One region of the Stenotrophomonas sp. 05L413 genome, then DNA from elsewhere that is predicted to be linked to it. Evidence: riboswitches for the same ligand, from Rfam matches in the RefSeq annotation. Region 1 holds a riboswitch; the other holds the start of a gene.
The links. Region 1 has a riboswitch for glycine ahead of gcvP (aminomethyl-transferring glycine dehydrogenase). Riboswitches for the same ligand answer to the same signal wherever they lie in the genome.
Positions count from the first base shown of each region.

Region 2: linked by a shared signal. The riboswitch ahead of AC1DIQ_RS11070 (trimeric intracellular cation channel family protein) and the one ahead of gcvP (aminomethyl-transferring glycine dehydrogenase) in region 1 are both predicted to bind glycine.

Region 1 covers NZ_JBFTOL010000001.1:681,544-688,458, forward strand. The annotation lists gene AC1DIQ_RS03095 (M2 family metallopeptidase) at 1-744, shown strand, start outside; gene AC1DIQ_RS03100 (hypothetical protein) at 842-1,228, opposite strand; gene AC1DIQ_RS03105 (siderophore-interacting protein) at 1,309-2,202, opposite strand; gene AC1DIQ_RS03110 (multidrug effflux MFS transporter) at 2,360-3,583, opposite strand; glycine riboswitch at 3,865-3,966, shown strand; gene gcvP (aminomethyl-transferring glycine dehydrogenase) at 4,055-6,915, shown strand, end outside.
Region 2 covers NZ_JBFTOL010000004.1:424,030-430,944, forward strand. The annotation lists gene AC1DIQ_RS11060 (MdtB/MuxB family multidrug efflux RND transporter permease subunit) at 1-830, opposite strand, end outside; gene AC1DIQ_RS11065 (MdtA/MuxA family multidrug efflux RND transporter periplasmic adaptor subunit) at 827-1,993, opposite strand; gene AC1DIQ_RS11070 (trimeric intracellular cation channel family protein) at 2,197-2,814, opposite strand; glycine riboswitch at 2,906-2,997, opposite strand; glycine riboswitch at 3,006-3,099, opposite strand; gene AC1DIQ_RS11075 (GIY-YIG nuclease family protein) at 3,144-3,413, shown strand; gene AC1DIQ_RS11080 (ribonuclease E inhibitor RraB) at 3,500-3,844, shown strand; gene AC1DIQ_RS11085 (NAD(P)/FAD-dependent oxidoreductase) at 3,845-5,137, opposite strand; gene AC1DIQ_RS11090 (NYN domain-containing protein) at 5,300-6,061, shown strand; gene AC1DIQ_RS11095 (hypothetical protein) at 6,071-6,274, opposite strand; gene AC1DIQ_RS11100 (glutathione S-transferase family protein) at 6,376-6,915, shown strand, end outside.

The DNA.
Region 1 (6,915 bases):
GGTCATATCTATTACGACCTGGCCTACAACCCGCTGCCGCCGTTGTTCCAGGGCGGTGCCAACGACGGCTTCCATGAAGCGATCGGCGACACCATCGTGCTGGCGATGACGCCGCAGTACCTCAACTCGATCGGCCTGGTCGACGCCCCGCAGGAAAGCCGCGAGGCGACCATCAACGCGCAGATGCGCATGGCCCTGAGCGGCGTGTCGTTCCTGCCGTTCGGCCTGATGATCGACCGCTGGCGCTGGGGCGTGTTCGATGGCTCGATCACCCCGGACCATTACAACCAGGCGTGGTGGGACCTGAAGGCCAAGTACCAGGGCGTGGCCCCGGCCAGCGCGCGCGGTGAGGAATTCTTCGATGCGGGCGCCAAGTACCACGTGCCGGGCAACACCCCGTACACCCGCTACTTCCTGGCGCGCATCCTGCAGTTCCAGTTCTACAAGGGCCTGTGCGATGCCTCCGGTTACAAGGGTCCGCTGCATCAGTGCAGCTTCTACGGCAACAAGGAAGCCGGCCAGAAGTTCTGGGCCATGCTGAGCAAGGGCGCCAGCCAGCCGTGGCAGGCCACGCTGAAGGAAATCACCGGCGGCGACAAACTCGATGCCGGCCCGATGATCGAGTACTTCACCCCGGTCAACGAATGGCTCAAGCAGCAGAACCAGGGCCAGATGTGTGGTTGGCAGGTGCCGGCGGCCACCGCTGCGGCCCCGGCCACACCGACGGCGCCCGCGGCACCGTAACCCGTGGGTTGGGCCGGGCTCGGCCCGGCCGCAGCCCGCAACGAAAAAACCGGCCGAAAGGCCGGTTTTTTCATGCGCTTCCACGCAGGGCGTGGCGCTACGACGTGGGTTTCAGGGCGGCCGCCAGCTCGGTCTTGAACTGCTCGAAGTCCATGCCGTCGGCCTTGGCCTCGGCGTGCGCGGCATCCTTCAACGCATCCGAGTACACCAACCGGACCGGCGTGCCCTGCCGCTCGTGCAGTTCGGCGGCCTGCATGATCAAGGCCAGCACGCGTGCCGCGCTGGTGGTCTGCCCCGCGATGCGTCCGTCCATGCCCAGCACCCACTCACCCTCGCGGCGCACCACACCGGCCAGCAGCGTGCGTTGCTGGTCGCGCAGTTCGGCATGCGGCTCGACCGGCGGGGTGGCGGCCTGCTCGCGGTTGGCGGCCTGGGTTTCGCGGCGCCGGCGGATGTCGCGGCGCAGTTTGGAGGTGGTCGACATGGGGAAATCCGGACTGCGGCAAAGCGCCAAGGATACCGCACGGACCCTGGCGAGCCCGTATCGCAGCACGGGCGGCCCTCTCAATCCAGGACCTTGCCGTGCCGCCAATAGCCCATGAAGGTGATGGCCTGGCGGTCGATACCACAGGTTTTGACCAGGTGCCGGCGGACCGCCATCACCGCGCCGGCCTCGCCGGCGACCCAGGCATACAGCCCGCCGCCCGGCGCACCGGCCTGCTCCCACAGGATGTCCTGATCGATGTCGATCTCGGCCAGTTCCTGCTCACCATGGCGCGTACCGGAGGGACCGACCCGGGCCCGTACCGCGTCCTGCAGCCGCTGACCATGCGCGGCGCCCTCGCGGGCCAGCCAGAACAGCTGCGCACCGGGCGGTGCCTGCAGCGGCATTACATCCGCCTCGTGCTCCACCTCCAGGAAGGCCTGCACGTCCGGCGGCTGCGGCCACTGCGCCAAGTCTTCCAGAATGCCGGCCACGGCTGGCAGCGCAGTGTCATCGGCCACCAACAGCACGCGCTTCACCTGCGCCGGCGGCTTCCACTCGTAGCCCTCGCTGCTGGCCTCGACCCGCGCATCGGGCGCCAGCAGTCCGACCCGATCGCCGACACGTGCCTGCATGGCCCAACGCGAGGCGGGGCCGGTCTCGCCGTGCAGCACGAAATCGACATCAACTTCGCCCACTTCAGGGCGCAGCGCACGGATGGTGTAGGTGCGCATCGGCGCACGCTCGGTGTCGGGCAGCGCGCGATAACGCGCGTACCAGTCCTCGCCCTGCGGCACCTCGGGGGCTGGCTGGCCGGGTAGCGGGAAGAACACCTTGATACGCTGATCCGGCCCGTCGGTCTTCATGTTGGCCACATCGGGCGCAGCGAAGACCATGCGGGTAAGCGACGGAGAGAGAACGGTGCGCTGCTTGAGCGCGACATCGAACAGGCGGTAGGTCTGATGGGCAGCCATGCAATCACCCTGAGTTGCGGCGGACGCGGCGTCCGCAGGGGAGCGTATTGGCTGTCGTGGAGCACGAACTGGCTGGCGAAGGCACAGGATACGCCGCAGTCGCGCAATGGCAATGCCGCCACGCCTGCGTTGTGTGCAGGCGTGGCATGCATGCGGCTCACTCGATGGGCGTGAGCAGGTCGCGGCGGCGTTCGCAGCGCCGCTCCCAGTACCAGAAGACGGCACCGATGGCGAAGAAGCCCGCGTAGCCCAAGGCCAGGTGCATCGGGCTGCTGCTGAGCATCGGCGAGACCACGCCGGCCACCACCGTGTTGATCATCAGCTGGATGAACATCTGCATCGAGGAGGCCAGGCCGCGCTGATGCGGGTACATGTCCAGCACGGCCAGCGCCAGGATCGGGAAGATCAAGGCCATGCCGACGCCGCCCAGGAAGATCGGCATCACCGCCCACGGCAGCGCGATCTGCGGTACCGATGTCACGTAGCCGAAGTTCAACAGCGCCGAGACCGCGCACAACGCAAACCCGATCGCGATCTGTCGCTGCGGCACGATCCGCCCGGCCATGCGCCCGGACAGGAACGAGCCCACGGTCATGCCGCCGATGGTGGGAATGAACAACCAGGCAAATCCGCCTTCGCCGAGCTTCAGGTGCTGCATCACGAACACCGGCGCCGAGGCGATATACAGGAAGATGCCGGAGAAATTGAACGCACCGGCTGCAGCAAGACGCAGCAGGCGCGCATTGGAACCCATCCGCGCATAGCTGCGCAGCAGTTCCCGCATCGACAGTGGCGTGCGCGCCTCGACCGGATGGGTTTCGGGCAGCCACTTGCCGGTGGCCAGCAGCAACACCACGCCGAACAGCACCAGGAACCAGAAGATCAACGGCCAGTCGCCGCCGCCGAGCAGGATCCAGCCACCGATGATCGGGGCGATCGCCGGGGCGACGCCGAAGATCATCGAGACCTGGCTCATCAAGCGCTGCGCGTCGGCACCGTGGTACAGATCGCGGATCACGGCGCGGCCGACGATCACACCCACACCGGCCGTCACGCCCTGCAGCGCGCGGAACACCAGCAACGTGGTCATGTCCCGCGACAGCGCACAGCCGATCGAGGCGCCGATGAACAGCACCAGCCCACCGATGATCACCCGCTTGCGGCCGAACGCATCCGAGAGCGGGCCGTGGGCCAGGCTCATCAGCCCATAGAACAGCAGGTACACGCTGATGGTCTGCTGCACCGCGACCTGGTCCACCTGCATGCGGTCGCCCAGCAGCAGGAAGGCGGGAAAGATAGTGTCGATCGAGAACGGACCGAACATCGCCAGGCCTGCGAGCAGCAGGGCCAAGCGGCGGGTCGAGGGTGAGGCGGGCGTCATGCGGGCTTCCGTCAGCGGCCATGCGCACTGCACGGCGGGCGCCTGGCCCGGAACGGGCGGCGCCAGATGAATACGAGGATCCAGTGATCATAGGCCTTTGCCGCCCCCGGCACCATGCCCGGGCCGGGTTTCCGGGGTCCTGCGCGGCTGCGTATTCATGTGCCGGAAAGGCCCAGTGCCCGAAACGGCTGGGCTATAATCGCCGCGCTACATGGTGGGAGAAGCGGACACCCGCTGCCGAAGGCGCAACGCCCGTAATCGCTCAGGCCCGATACCACCCGTACCAAAACTCTGGAGAGACCGGCGAATGCCGGCGCCGAAGGGGCACGAAGCACGCCGATGCGCGCTTTTAAACTCTCAGGCAAAAGGACAGAGGGGCACCCAGGAAGACCGCAAGGTCCGGTGGATCGCTGTCGCCCGCGACGCGCCCTGGCCCGGCCGCCTTCCGAACGTGCGTGCCCACTCTCCGAGATGCCAGCCATGTCCCAGAACACCCCCTCCCTGCGCGAGCTTGAACACAGCCACGCGTTCGTCGAACGCCATATCGGCCCCAACGACGCCGAAATCGCGCAGATGCTCGACGTGGTCGGCCACGCCTCGCTGGACGCGCTGACCGATGCGATCGTCCCGGCCGGCATCAAGTCGCCGGCACCGCTGGATCTGCCCGAGTCCCTCACCGAAGTGCAGGCGCTGGCCAAGATCCGCGCCATCGCCGACAAGAACCAGGTGTTCCGCACCTTCATCGGCCAGGGCTACTACGGCACGCTCACCCCGAACGTCATCCTGCGCAACGTGCTGGAAAACCCGGCGTGGTACACCGCCTACACCCCGTACCAGGCCGAGATTTCACAGGGCCGCATGGAAGCGCTGATCAACTTCCAGACCCTGTGCGCGGACCTGACTGGCATGGAGATCGCCAACGCTTCGCTGCTGGATGAAGCCACCGCCGCCGCCGAAGCGATGACGCTGGCCAAGCGCTCGGCCAAGTCGAAGTCCGATACCTTCTTCGTGCACGACGCCGTGCACCCGCAGACGCTGGAACTGCTGCGCACCCGCGCCGAGCCGATGGGCATCGTGCTGCGCGTGGGCACCCCGGCCGAGGCGATGGAAGCCGAAGCCTACGGCGTGCTGCTGCAGTACCCGGATACCTTCGGCCATATCGGCGATTACAAGGCGCTGGCCGATGCCGTGCACGCGCGCGGTGGCCTGGTCGCCGTGGCCACCGACCTGCTGGCGCTGACCCTGATCGCCGCCCCCGGCGAATGGGGCGCGGACATCGTGGTCGGCAACTCGCAGCGCTTCGGCGTGCCGTTCGGCTTCGGCGGCCCGCATGCCGCTTTCATGGCCTGCCGCGACGCCTACAAGCGCTCGATGCCGGGCCGCCTGATCGGTGTCTCGGTCGATGCGCAGGGCAACGCCGCGTACCGCCTGACCCTGCAGACCCGCGAGCAGCACATCCGCCGCGAGAAGGCGACCTCCAACATCTGTACCGCCCAGGTGCTGCTGGCGGTCATGGCCTCGATGTACGCCGTGTACCACGGCCCGGAAGGCCTGACCCGCATCGCCCGCCGCACCCACCGTCTGGCCAGCATCCTGGCCGCCGCGCTGCGCGGCGCCGGCGTCAACGTGGGCGAGCACTTCTTCGACACCCTGCACGTCAAGGACATCGACGCCAAGGCGATCCACGACAAGGCTGCGGCGGCGCGCATCAACCTGCGTGCGATCGACAGCGATGCGGTCGGCATCAGCCTGGATGAAACCGCCACCCGCGCCGACATCATCGCGCTGGGCCAGCTGTTCGGTGCGACCGTCGACGTGGACGCGCTCGATGCGGCCACCGCCGATGCGTTGCCGGCCGATCTGGTGCGCACCAGCGCCTTCCTGACCCACCCGGTGTTCAACACCCACCACAGCGAACACGAACTGCTGCGTTACCTGCGTTCGCTGGCGGACAAGGACCTGGCGATGGATCGCACCATGATCCCGCTGGGCAGCTGCACCATGAAGCTCAACGCCACCGCCGAGATGATCCCGGTGACCTGGCCGGAGTTCGCCAACATCCATCCGCTGGCCCCGGCCGACCAGGCTACCGGCTACAAGGAACTGATCGACGGCCTGGAAGCGATGCTGGTCGAGTGCACCGGTTACGACGCGGTGAGCCTGCAGCCGAACTCCGGCGCTCAGGGCGAGTACGCCGGCCTGCTGGCGATCCGCGCCTACCACCGCTCGCGCGGCGAGGGCCATCGCGACGTCTGCCTGATCCCGGATTCGGCGCACGGCACCAACCCGGCCTCGGCGCAGATGTGCGGCATGAAGGTCGTGGTGACCAAGACCGATGCCAACGGCAACGTCGACCTGGAGGACATCCGGGTCAACGCGGAGAAGTACAGCGACCGCCTGGCCGCGCTGATGATCACCTACCCGTCCACGCATGGCGTGTTCGAGGAAGAGGTGGTGGATATCTGCGAGATCGTGCACAAGCACGGCGGCCAGGTGTACACCGACGGCGCCAACATGAACGCCCTGGTCGGCGTGGCCAAGCCCGGCAAGTGGGGCTCGGACGTCTCGCACCTGAACCTGCACAAGACCTTCTGCATCCCGCACGGCGGCGGTGGCCCGGGCGTCGGCCCGTGTGCGGTCAAGTCGCACCTCGCCCCGTTCCTGCCGAAGGTGCTGGGCGGCGAAGGCGATGTCGGCATGGTCAGCGCGGCCAGCTTCGGCAGCGCCTCGATCCTGCCGATCAGCTGGATGTACATCACGCTGATGGGCACCGCCGGCCTGCGCAAGGCAACCCAGGTGGCCCTGCTCAACGCCAACTACATCGCCAAGCGCCTGGCCCCGCACTTCAAGACCCTGTACACCGGCCGCAACGGCCTGGTGGCGCACGAGTGCATCCTGGACGTGCGACCGCTGGAGAAGACCTCCGGCATCGGCGCCGAGGACGTGGCCAAGCGCCTGATCGATTTCGGCTTCCACGCCCCGACCCTGAGCTTCCCGGTCGCCGGCACGCTGATGGTGGAACCGACCGAGAGCGAATCGCTGCACGAGCTGGATCGCTTCATCAACGCGATGATCCAGATCCGTGAGGAAATCGCCGCGATCGAAGACGGGCGACTGGACCGCGAGGACAACCCGCTCAAGCACGCCCCGCACACCGCCACGGCGGTCTCGGCCAGCGAGTGGGCCCACGCCTACCCGCGCGAGCTGGCGGCCTTCCCGCTGGCCAGCCTGCGCCAGCAGAAGTACTGGCCGCCGGTGGCACGCGTGGACAACGTCTACGGCGACAAGAACGTGATGTGCGCCTGCATCCCGGTCGATGCGTACAAGGAAGA
Region 2 (6,915 bases), on a different contig from region 1:
GTGCCCGACCACGCGGCGAGCTGGCGGTTCTCGGCGCCGTTTTCGATGGTGGCCACGTCGCCCAGACGCAGCGGTGCGCCATCCTTCCAGGCCAGGATCAGGGCGCGGTACTCGGCCACCGAGCGCATCTGATCGTTGGCATCGAGCATGATCGCGCGGGTCGGCCCGTCGAAGCTGCCCTTGGGCAGGTTGACGTTGGCCGTGCCGATCGCGGTGCGGATGCTGGCCATGCTCAGCCCGTTGGCGGCCAGCGCGGACGGATTGACCTGGATGCGGACCGCCGGGCGCTGCCCGCCAGCGAGGCTGACCAGGCCGACGCCAGGCAGCTGCGAGAGCCGCTGCGCCATGCGGGTATCGACCAGGTCGTGCACCTGCGGCAGCGAGAGGCCCTGCGAGGTCACCGCCAGGGTCAGGATCGGGGTGTCGGCCGGGTTGACCTTGCGGTACACCGGCGGCACCGGCAGGTCGTCGGGCAGGAAGCTGTCGGCGGCGTTGATCGCGGCCTGCACTTCCTGCTCGGCCACGCCGAGCGCGACCTCCAGCGAGAACTGCAGGGTGATCACCGACGCGCCGCCGGAGCTGGTCGAGGACATCTGCTTCAGGCCGGGAATCTGCCCGAGCTGGCGTTCCAGCGGCGCGGTGACCGCGCTGGTGGTGACATCCGGGCTGGCGCCGGGATACAGCGTGGTGATCTGGATGATCGGGTAATCGACCTGCGGCAGTGCCGCGACCGGCAGCAGGCGGTAGGCCATCACGCCGGACAGCAGCAGCGCCACCATCAGCAGCGTGGTCGCGACCGGGCGCTCGATGAAGGGGCGCGAGAGGTTCATGCGCCGGTCCGTGGCGGGTCCTGCTCCACCACCTCGACCTTGGCGCCTTCGCGCAGCCCGTCGATGCCTTCCACCACCACGCGCTCGCCGGCCTTGAGGCCTTCGCGCACCGAGACGCGTTCGCCATCGGCCGGGCCGAGCACCACGGTGCGCAGCGACGAGGTGTCATCGGCCGCGATCACATAGACGTAGCTGCCCTTGCTGCCGAACTGCACGGCGGCATTGGGAATCACCACCGCATCGCTGCTGCTGACCTGCAGACGCACGTTGACGAACTGGTTGGGGAACAGTGATTCATCGGTATTGGCGAACTGCGCGCGCAGTTTCAGCGTGCCGGTGGCGGTATCGATGCGGTTGTCCAGGCTGGAGAGCACCCCGTCGCCCAGTGCAGTGCGCTCCTCGCGGTCCCAGGCTTCCACGGTCAGCCGGGGATTGGCGCGTGCGGCAGCCACCACCGCCGGCAGGTCCGGCTCGGGCACGGTGAACAGCACGCTGATCGGGGTGGTCTGGGTGATGGTGGCCAGCGGCTCGGTATCGCCACTGCGCACCAGGTTGCCGACATCGACGTTGCGCAGGCCCATGCGCCCGGCCACCGGTGCGGTGATGCGGGTGTACTGCAGCTGCAGGCGTGCTTCATCCACCGCCGCCTGGTCGGTCTGGCGGCGGCCCTGCAGCTGGCGGACCTTGCTCTGCTGATCACTGAGGTCCTGCGCGGAGACGAAGTGCTTGCTTTGCAGTTCGGCGAAGCGCTTGAGCTGGCTTTCGGCATTGTCCAACTCGGCCAGGTTCTGCTGCTGGGTACCCAGCGCACGCGAGAGCTGCACCTGGAACGGACGCGGATCGATCTCGGCGAGCAGCTCGCCGGCGGTGACGTGCTGGCCCTCGGAGAATGCCAGCCGCAGCAGCTCGCCATCCACGCGGCTGCGGATGCTCACCGTATGCAGCGGGGTCACCGTGCCCAGCGCTTTCAGGCGCACCACCAGGTCTTCCTGCGTCGCGGTGGCCACACGCACCGGGGTCGGCTGCGGACCCCCGGACGGGCCGGCAGCGGGGGCGGGCGAGAGCAGTTTCCATGCAGCGATGGCGGCCAGGCCGACACCGGCAGCGATCAACAGCGGTGTGGCGAAACGACGGCGAGACGACGGGGGCGTTGAAGCGGACATACGCATCCTGCGCACCCTCCACCGGAGCAGTGCGTCCATGGGGACCGGCCGACGGCGGCAGGTCAACGGGGGAGAGGGTGTCTGGCGGGGCAGCGGGTGGAACACCGCCGCGTGGCTGGATGCCGTTCGAATGGAACGGGAGCGCCATGATACAGGGCCGGGCCGCTCAAGCTCCCGTGACCTTGGTCATGCCCGCGGGTGCGTCAATGCACCTCGTCGCGGTACACGAACTTCGGCATTTCCCACTTGAAGTGGATGGCCAGCAGGCGGAACAGGAAGCCGCCGCCCAGGCACCACAGCGTGGCCGCGTTGAGCGACACGCCGAGTTCCAGCAGGGCCAGGTAGGCCGCGCCGGTGAGCAGGGTGATCACCGCATACAGTTCTTTCTGGAAGATCAGCGGCACCTCGTTGCACAACACATCGCGCAGCACGCCGCCGAACGCACCGGTCAGCATGCCGGCGATCAGGATGATCGGCACGGTGTGCCCGCCCTCGCGCGCGACCGCGCAGCCGATCAGGGTGAACGCGATCAGGCCCAGGCCATCGAGCACCAGGAAGGTGCGCCGGAAGTGATGCATCCAGCGCGCCACCCAGGTCGCGATCAGTGCCGCGCAGATGGTGAAGCCCAGGTACTCCGGGTGCTTCACCCAGCCCAGCGGGTAGTGGCCGAGCACGATGTCGCGCAGCGAGCCGCCGCCAAGCGCGGTGACGCAGGCGATGATGACCACGCCGAACAGGTCCATGCGGCGGCGACCGGCCGACAGCGCGCCGGTCATGGCTTCGGCCGAGATGGCGATGAGGTAGATCAGGGAGAGCAGCATGGGGGGCTCCGGGAAACACGTCAGGCGGGGACGGAAACGCGCACGCATCACGCCAGCGCCGCTGCACTGTCGTGGGGTGGGATTCCGTTGCCGCTCCCGCTGTCCTTTTGCCTGAGAGTTCGGTGGCCAAGGCCACGTGCCCCTTCGGCGGGTCATTGAAGACCTCTCTCCAGATCGGCGTGTCGGATGCATGGTTGGTGGCTGTGCAGCCACCGGCCTGAGCGATTATGGGAGCCTGCGCCTTCGGCGGGCGCCAGCGCGGCGCCTCTCTCCTGCATCCGGGGCGGATTCTAGCAGCCGCCGGGCCTGTGCCGGGGGATAATCCCGGTATGCCCGCTGAACCCGCCCTCTGGTACCTGTACCTGCTTGAATGCCGCAACGGCAGCTATTACGCCGGCATCAGCAACGACGTGGACGCACGCTTCCAGGCCCATCTCGCCGGCAAAGGGGCGAAATACACCCGGGCCAACCCACCGGTGAAGGTGCTGGCGATGCGCGCCTACCCGGACCGCGCGGCCGCGTCGAAGGCCGAGTGGCAGCTCAAGCGGCAACCGCGCGAGCGCAAGCTGGCGTGGCTGGCGCTGCCCGATCCCACGTAGCCCCGCGTGCGGGTTGTTCGGGCCTTCGTTGGCGGCATACCATCGACCCTCGTTCGTTGATCCGCTTGCCCAAGCCCTGGAGTGCCATGTCCCGCGATCTGTCGTTGTACCCGGAAGATGAGAATGGCGATGTGCTCTGGAACATGCTGCAGGACGGCGATGATCTGACGATTCCGCGCGAGGTGGATTTCGCATTGATCTTCCCGACCCAGGATGTGGCGATCGCCTTCGCCGTGCACCTGCTCAAGAACGACCAGAAGGTGTCCTTCGCCGCTTACGAGGGCAACGACGACTACCCGTGGCAGGTGGTGGTGCATCCGCTGATGCTGCCGACCCACCAGAACATCGCCGGCTTCGAAGGTCTGCTGGCCAGCGAGGCGGTCTCCTACAGCGGCCAGGTGGATGGCTGGGGATGTCTGTCGCAGGGATGATCAGGGCGTGGGCGGTCGTTTCGGGCGGCGATCCTCCTGTGCATCGCCGAAGATGATCCGCGCGCTGCGCTGGTAGCTCCAGTACGCCACCGCCCAGTTCAGCAGTACCACCACGCGGTTGCGGAAGCCGATCAGGAAGAACACGTGCGCGGCCAGCCAGAACCACCAGGCCAGCACGCCGGAGAGCTGCAGCCGGCCGAGGTGGACGATCGCCGCCATGCGGCCGATGGTCGCCAGGTTGCCGAAGTCCTGGTATTTGAACGCACCCGGCGCGGGCTTGCCGGCCAGGCGTGCCTGGACGGTGGTGGCCACGTGCTTGCCCATCTGCTTGGCCGCCGGCGCGACGCCGGGCACCGGCTTGCCGTCGGCCTGGGTCAGTGCCGCCAGGTCACCGGCAACGAATATCTCCGGGTGGCCCTCCAGGGTAAGGTCAGGCTGCACCGGCACGCGGCCGGCGCGGTCCAGTGGCACCTCCAACGTACGTGCCAGCGGTGAGGCGGCGACACCGGCGGCCCAGACCACGGTGCGGGCCTCGACGAAGCGCTCGCCAAGCTGGAAGCCTTCGGCATTGATGTCGCTGACGGGCGTGCCGGTGAGCACTTCCACGCCCAGCTTTTCCAGCTGCCGCCGCGCCTTGAGCGAGAGCACCTCGGGGAAGGTGGACAGCACGCGCGGGCCGGCTTCGACCAGGCGGACCTTGGCCGAGGCGGGATCGATATGGCGGAACTCATTGCGCAGCGTATGCCGTGCGATCTCGGCCAGGGTGCCGGCCAGTTCCACGCCGGTGGGGCCGCCACCGACCACGGCGAAACTCAGCCACGCCGCTTTGCGCGCGGGATCGGGTTCGGCCTCGGCGCGCTCGAAGGCGAGCAGCAGCTTGCGGCGCAGCGCGATGGCATCGTCCAGCGTCTTCAGGCCCGGCGCATCGGCGGCCCATTCGTCGTGGCCGAAGTAGGCATGGGTGGCGCCGGTGCACAGCATCAGGGTGTCGTACGTAATCTGCGTGCCATCGGCCAGCGTCGCGGTGCGCGCGGCCTTGTCGATGCCGGTCACTTCACCCAGGCGCACTTCGACATTGCGCTGGTGACCGAGGATGTGGCGCAGCGGCGCGGCGATATCCGGCGCGGACAGGCCTGCGGTGGCCACCTGGTAGAGCAGCGGCTGGAACAGATGATGGTTGCGACGGTCCACCAGGGTGATGCGCACGTGCGCCGAGGCGAGGGCACGGGTGGCCCAGAGGCCGGCAAAACCGCCACCGATGATGAGCAGGTGGGGCGTGGGATCGCGGGTCATGCTTCACTCCTTGGCGGGCGCCGGAGGGGGGCGGCGCAGGTCGTCTCGTGATGCGGCCCATGGTCGCACGTGAAGCGCGATGTTCACGTCGATGGCCGATACTGGGTTCAGGGGCCATCGCGCTTGCCCGATGGCCGATCCGATCCCGCCCAGGAGACCGAGATGTCCGAACCGGAAAAGCGCATCGCCCTGCTGATCGATGCCGACAACGCACCCTCTTCCAAGATCGATGCGGTGCTGGCTGAAGTCGCCCGCTACGGTGTGGCCAATGTCCGCCGTGCCTACGGCAACTGGAAGAGCCCGCGGCTGAAAGGGTGGGAGTCCGTGCTGCACGAGTACGCGATCCGCCCGATCCAGCAGTTCGCCTACAGCCGTGGCAAGAATGCCTCGGACATGGCGATGGTGATCGACGCGATGGACATGCTGTACGCACGCAATCTGGATGGCTTTGCGATCGTCTCCAGCGATGCGGATTTCACCCCGCTGGTGATGCGCCTGCTGACCGACGGGGTGAAGGTGTACGGCTTCGGCGAGAAGAAAACGCCCGAGCCGTTCGTCAACGCGTGCTCGAAGTTCACCTACATCGAGGCGCTGGGCCAACCCCATGCGGCCGATCAGGAGGTGGAGCAGGACAACGAGGAAACCCGCCCGCGCAAGAGCGGCCCGGAGCTGCGCAACGATACCCGGCTGGTGCAGATGCTGCGCCGCGCGGTGACCTCGGCCGAAGCCGAGGATGGCTGGTCGCATCTCGGCCCGGTCGGCAGCCAGATCGGCAACCAGGCCTCGTTCGATTCGCGCAATTACGGGTACAGCAAACTCAGCGATCTATTGGCCGCGACGGGCCTGTTCGAGATGAAAAAAGAGGGCAAGTCGACCTATGTGCGCGCACTGCCCAAGAAGAGTGCGGCGAAGGCGGCGAAGTGACCGCCGGCCTCAGCGCAGCAGCACGGCCAACGGGCGGGCCGTGCTGCCGTTGAAGCCATCGGAGAAGCCTCGCACGGCGTCAGGCAGCATGCCGCTGGCCAGCAGCAACAGCGCGGCGCTGAGCAGCAGATTGCGATGGTGGCGGCGATAACCGACCACGAGCGTGCCGATCCCGGCAATGAGCAACACGATTTCGAGTGCGTAGAGGATCATTGTTTTTCATCCATGACATGACGGTGGGCCCGCCGTTGGGCGTATCGTAGCGGCACCGCGCGACCCCGCTGCCGCGCATCGAACGATACGGGAATCCGATCATGCTGAACATCTGGGGCCGTCGCAATTCCAGCAACGTGCGCAAAGTGCTGTGGTGTGCCGAGGAGATCGGGGCGCCCTACGAGTCGATCGAGGTCGGCGGTGCCTTCGGTGGTACGCAGTCGCCGGAGTACCGCGCGATGAATCCGAACGGGCTGGTGCCGGTGATCGAGGACCAGGGCCTGCCGCTGTGGGAATCCAACACGATCGTGCGCTATCTCTGCGCGCGCTACGCGCTGGGCACGCTGTACCCGGAAGATGTGGTGGCGCGCGCGCAGTCGGAGAAGTGGATGGACTGGACCACCTCGACCTTCGCCGGCGTGTTCCGCGATCTGTTCTGGGGGACCCTGCGGACCGCGCCTGCTGATCGGGATGAGGCCCGCATCGCAGCGGCACTGGTGCGCTCCGGCGAGTTGCTGGCGATGGCCGATGAGGCTTTGTCGCGGCAGCCGTATCTGTCCGGTGAGCAGTTCGCGATGGGCGATATCCCGCTGGGTGCCTTCATCTATGCCTGGTTCGAGATGCCGATCCAGCGCCCGGAC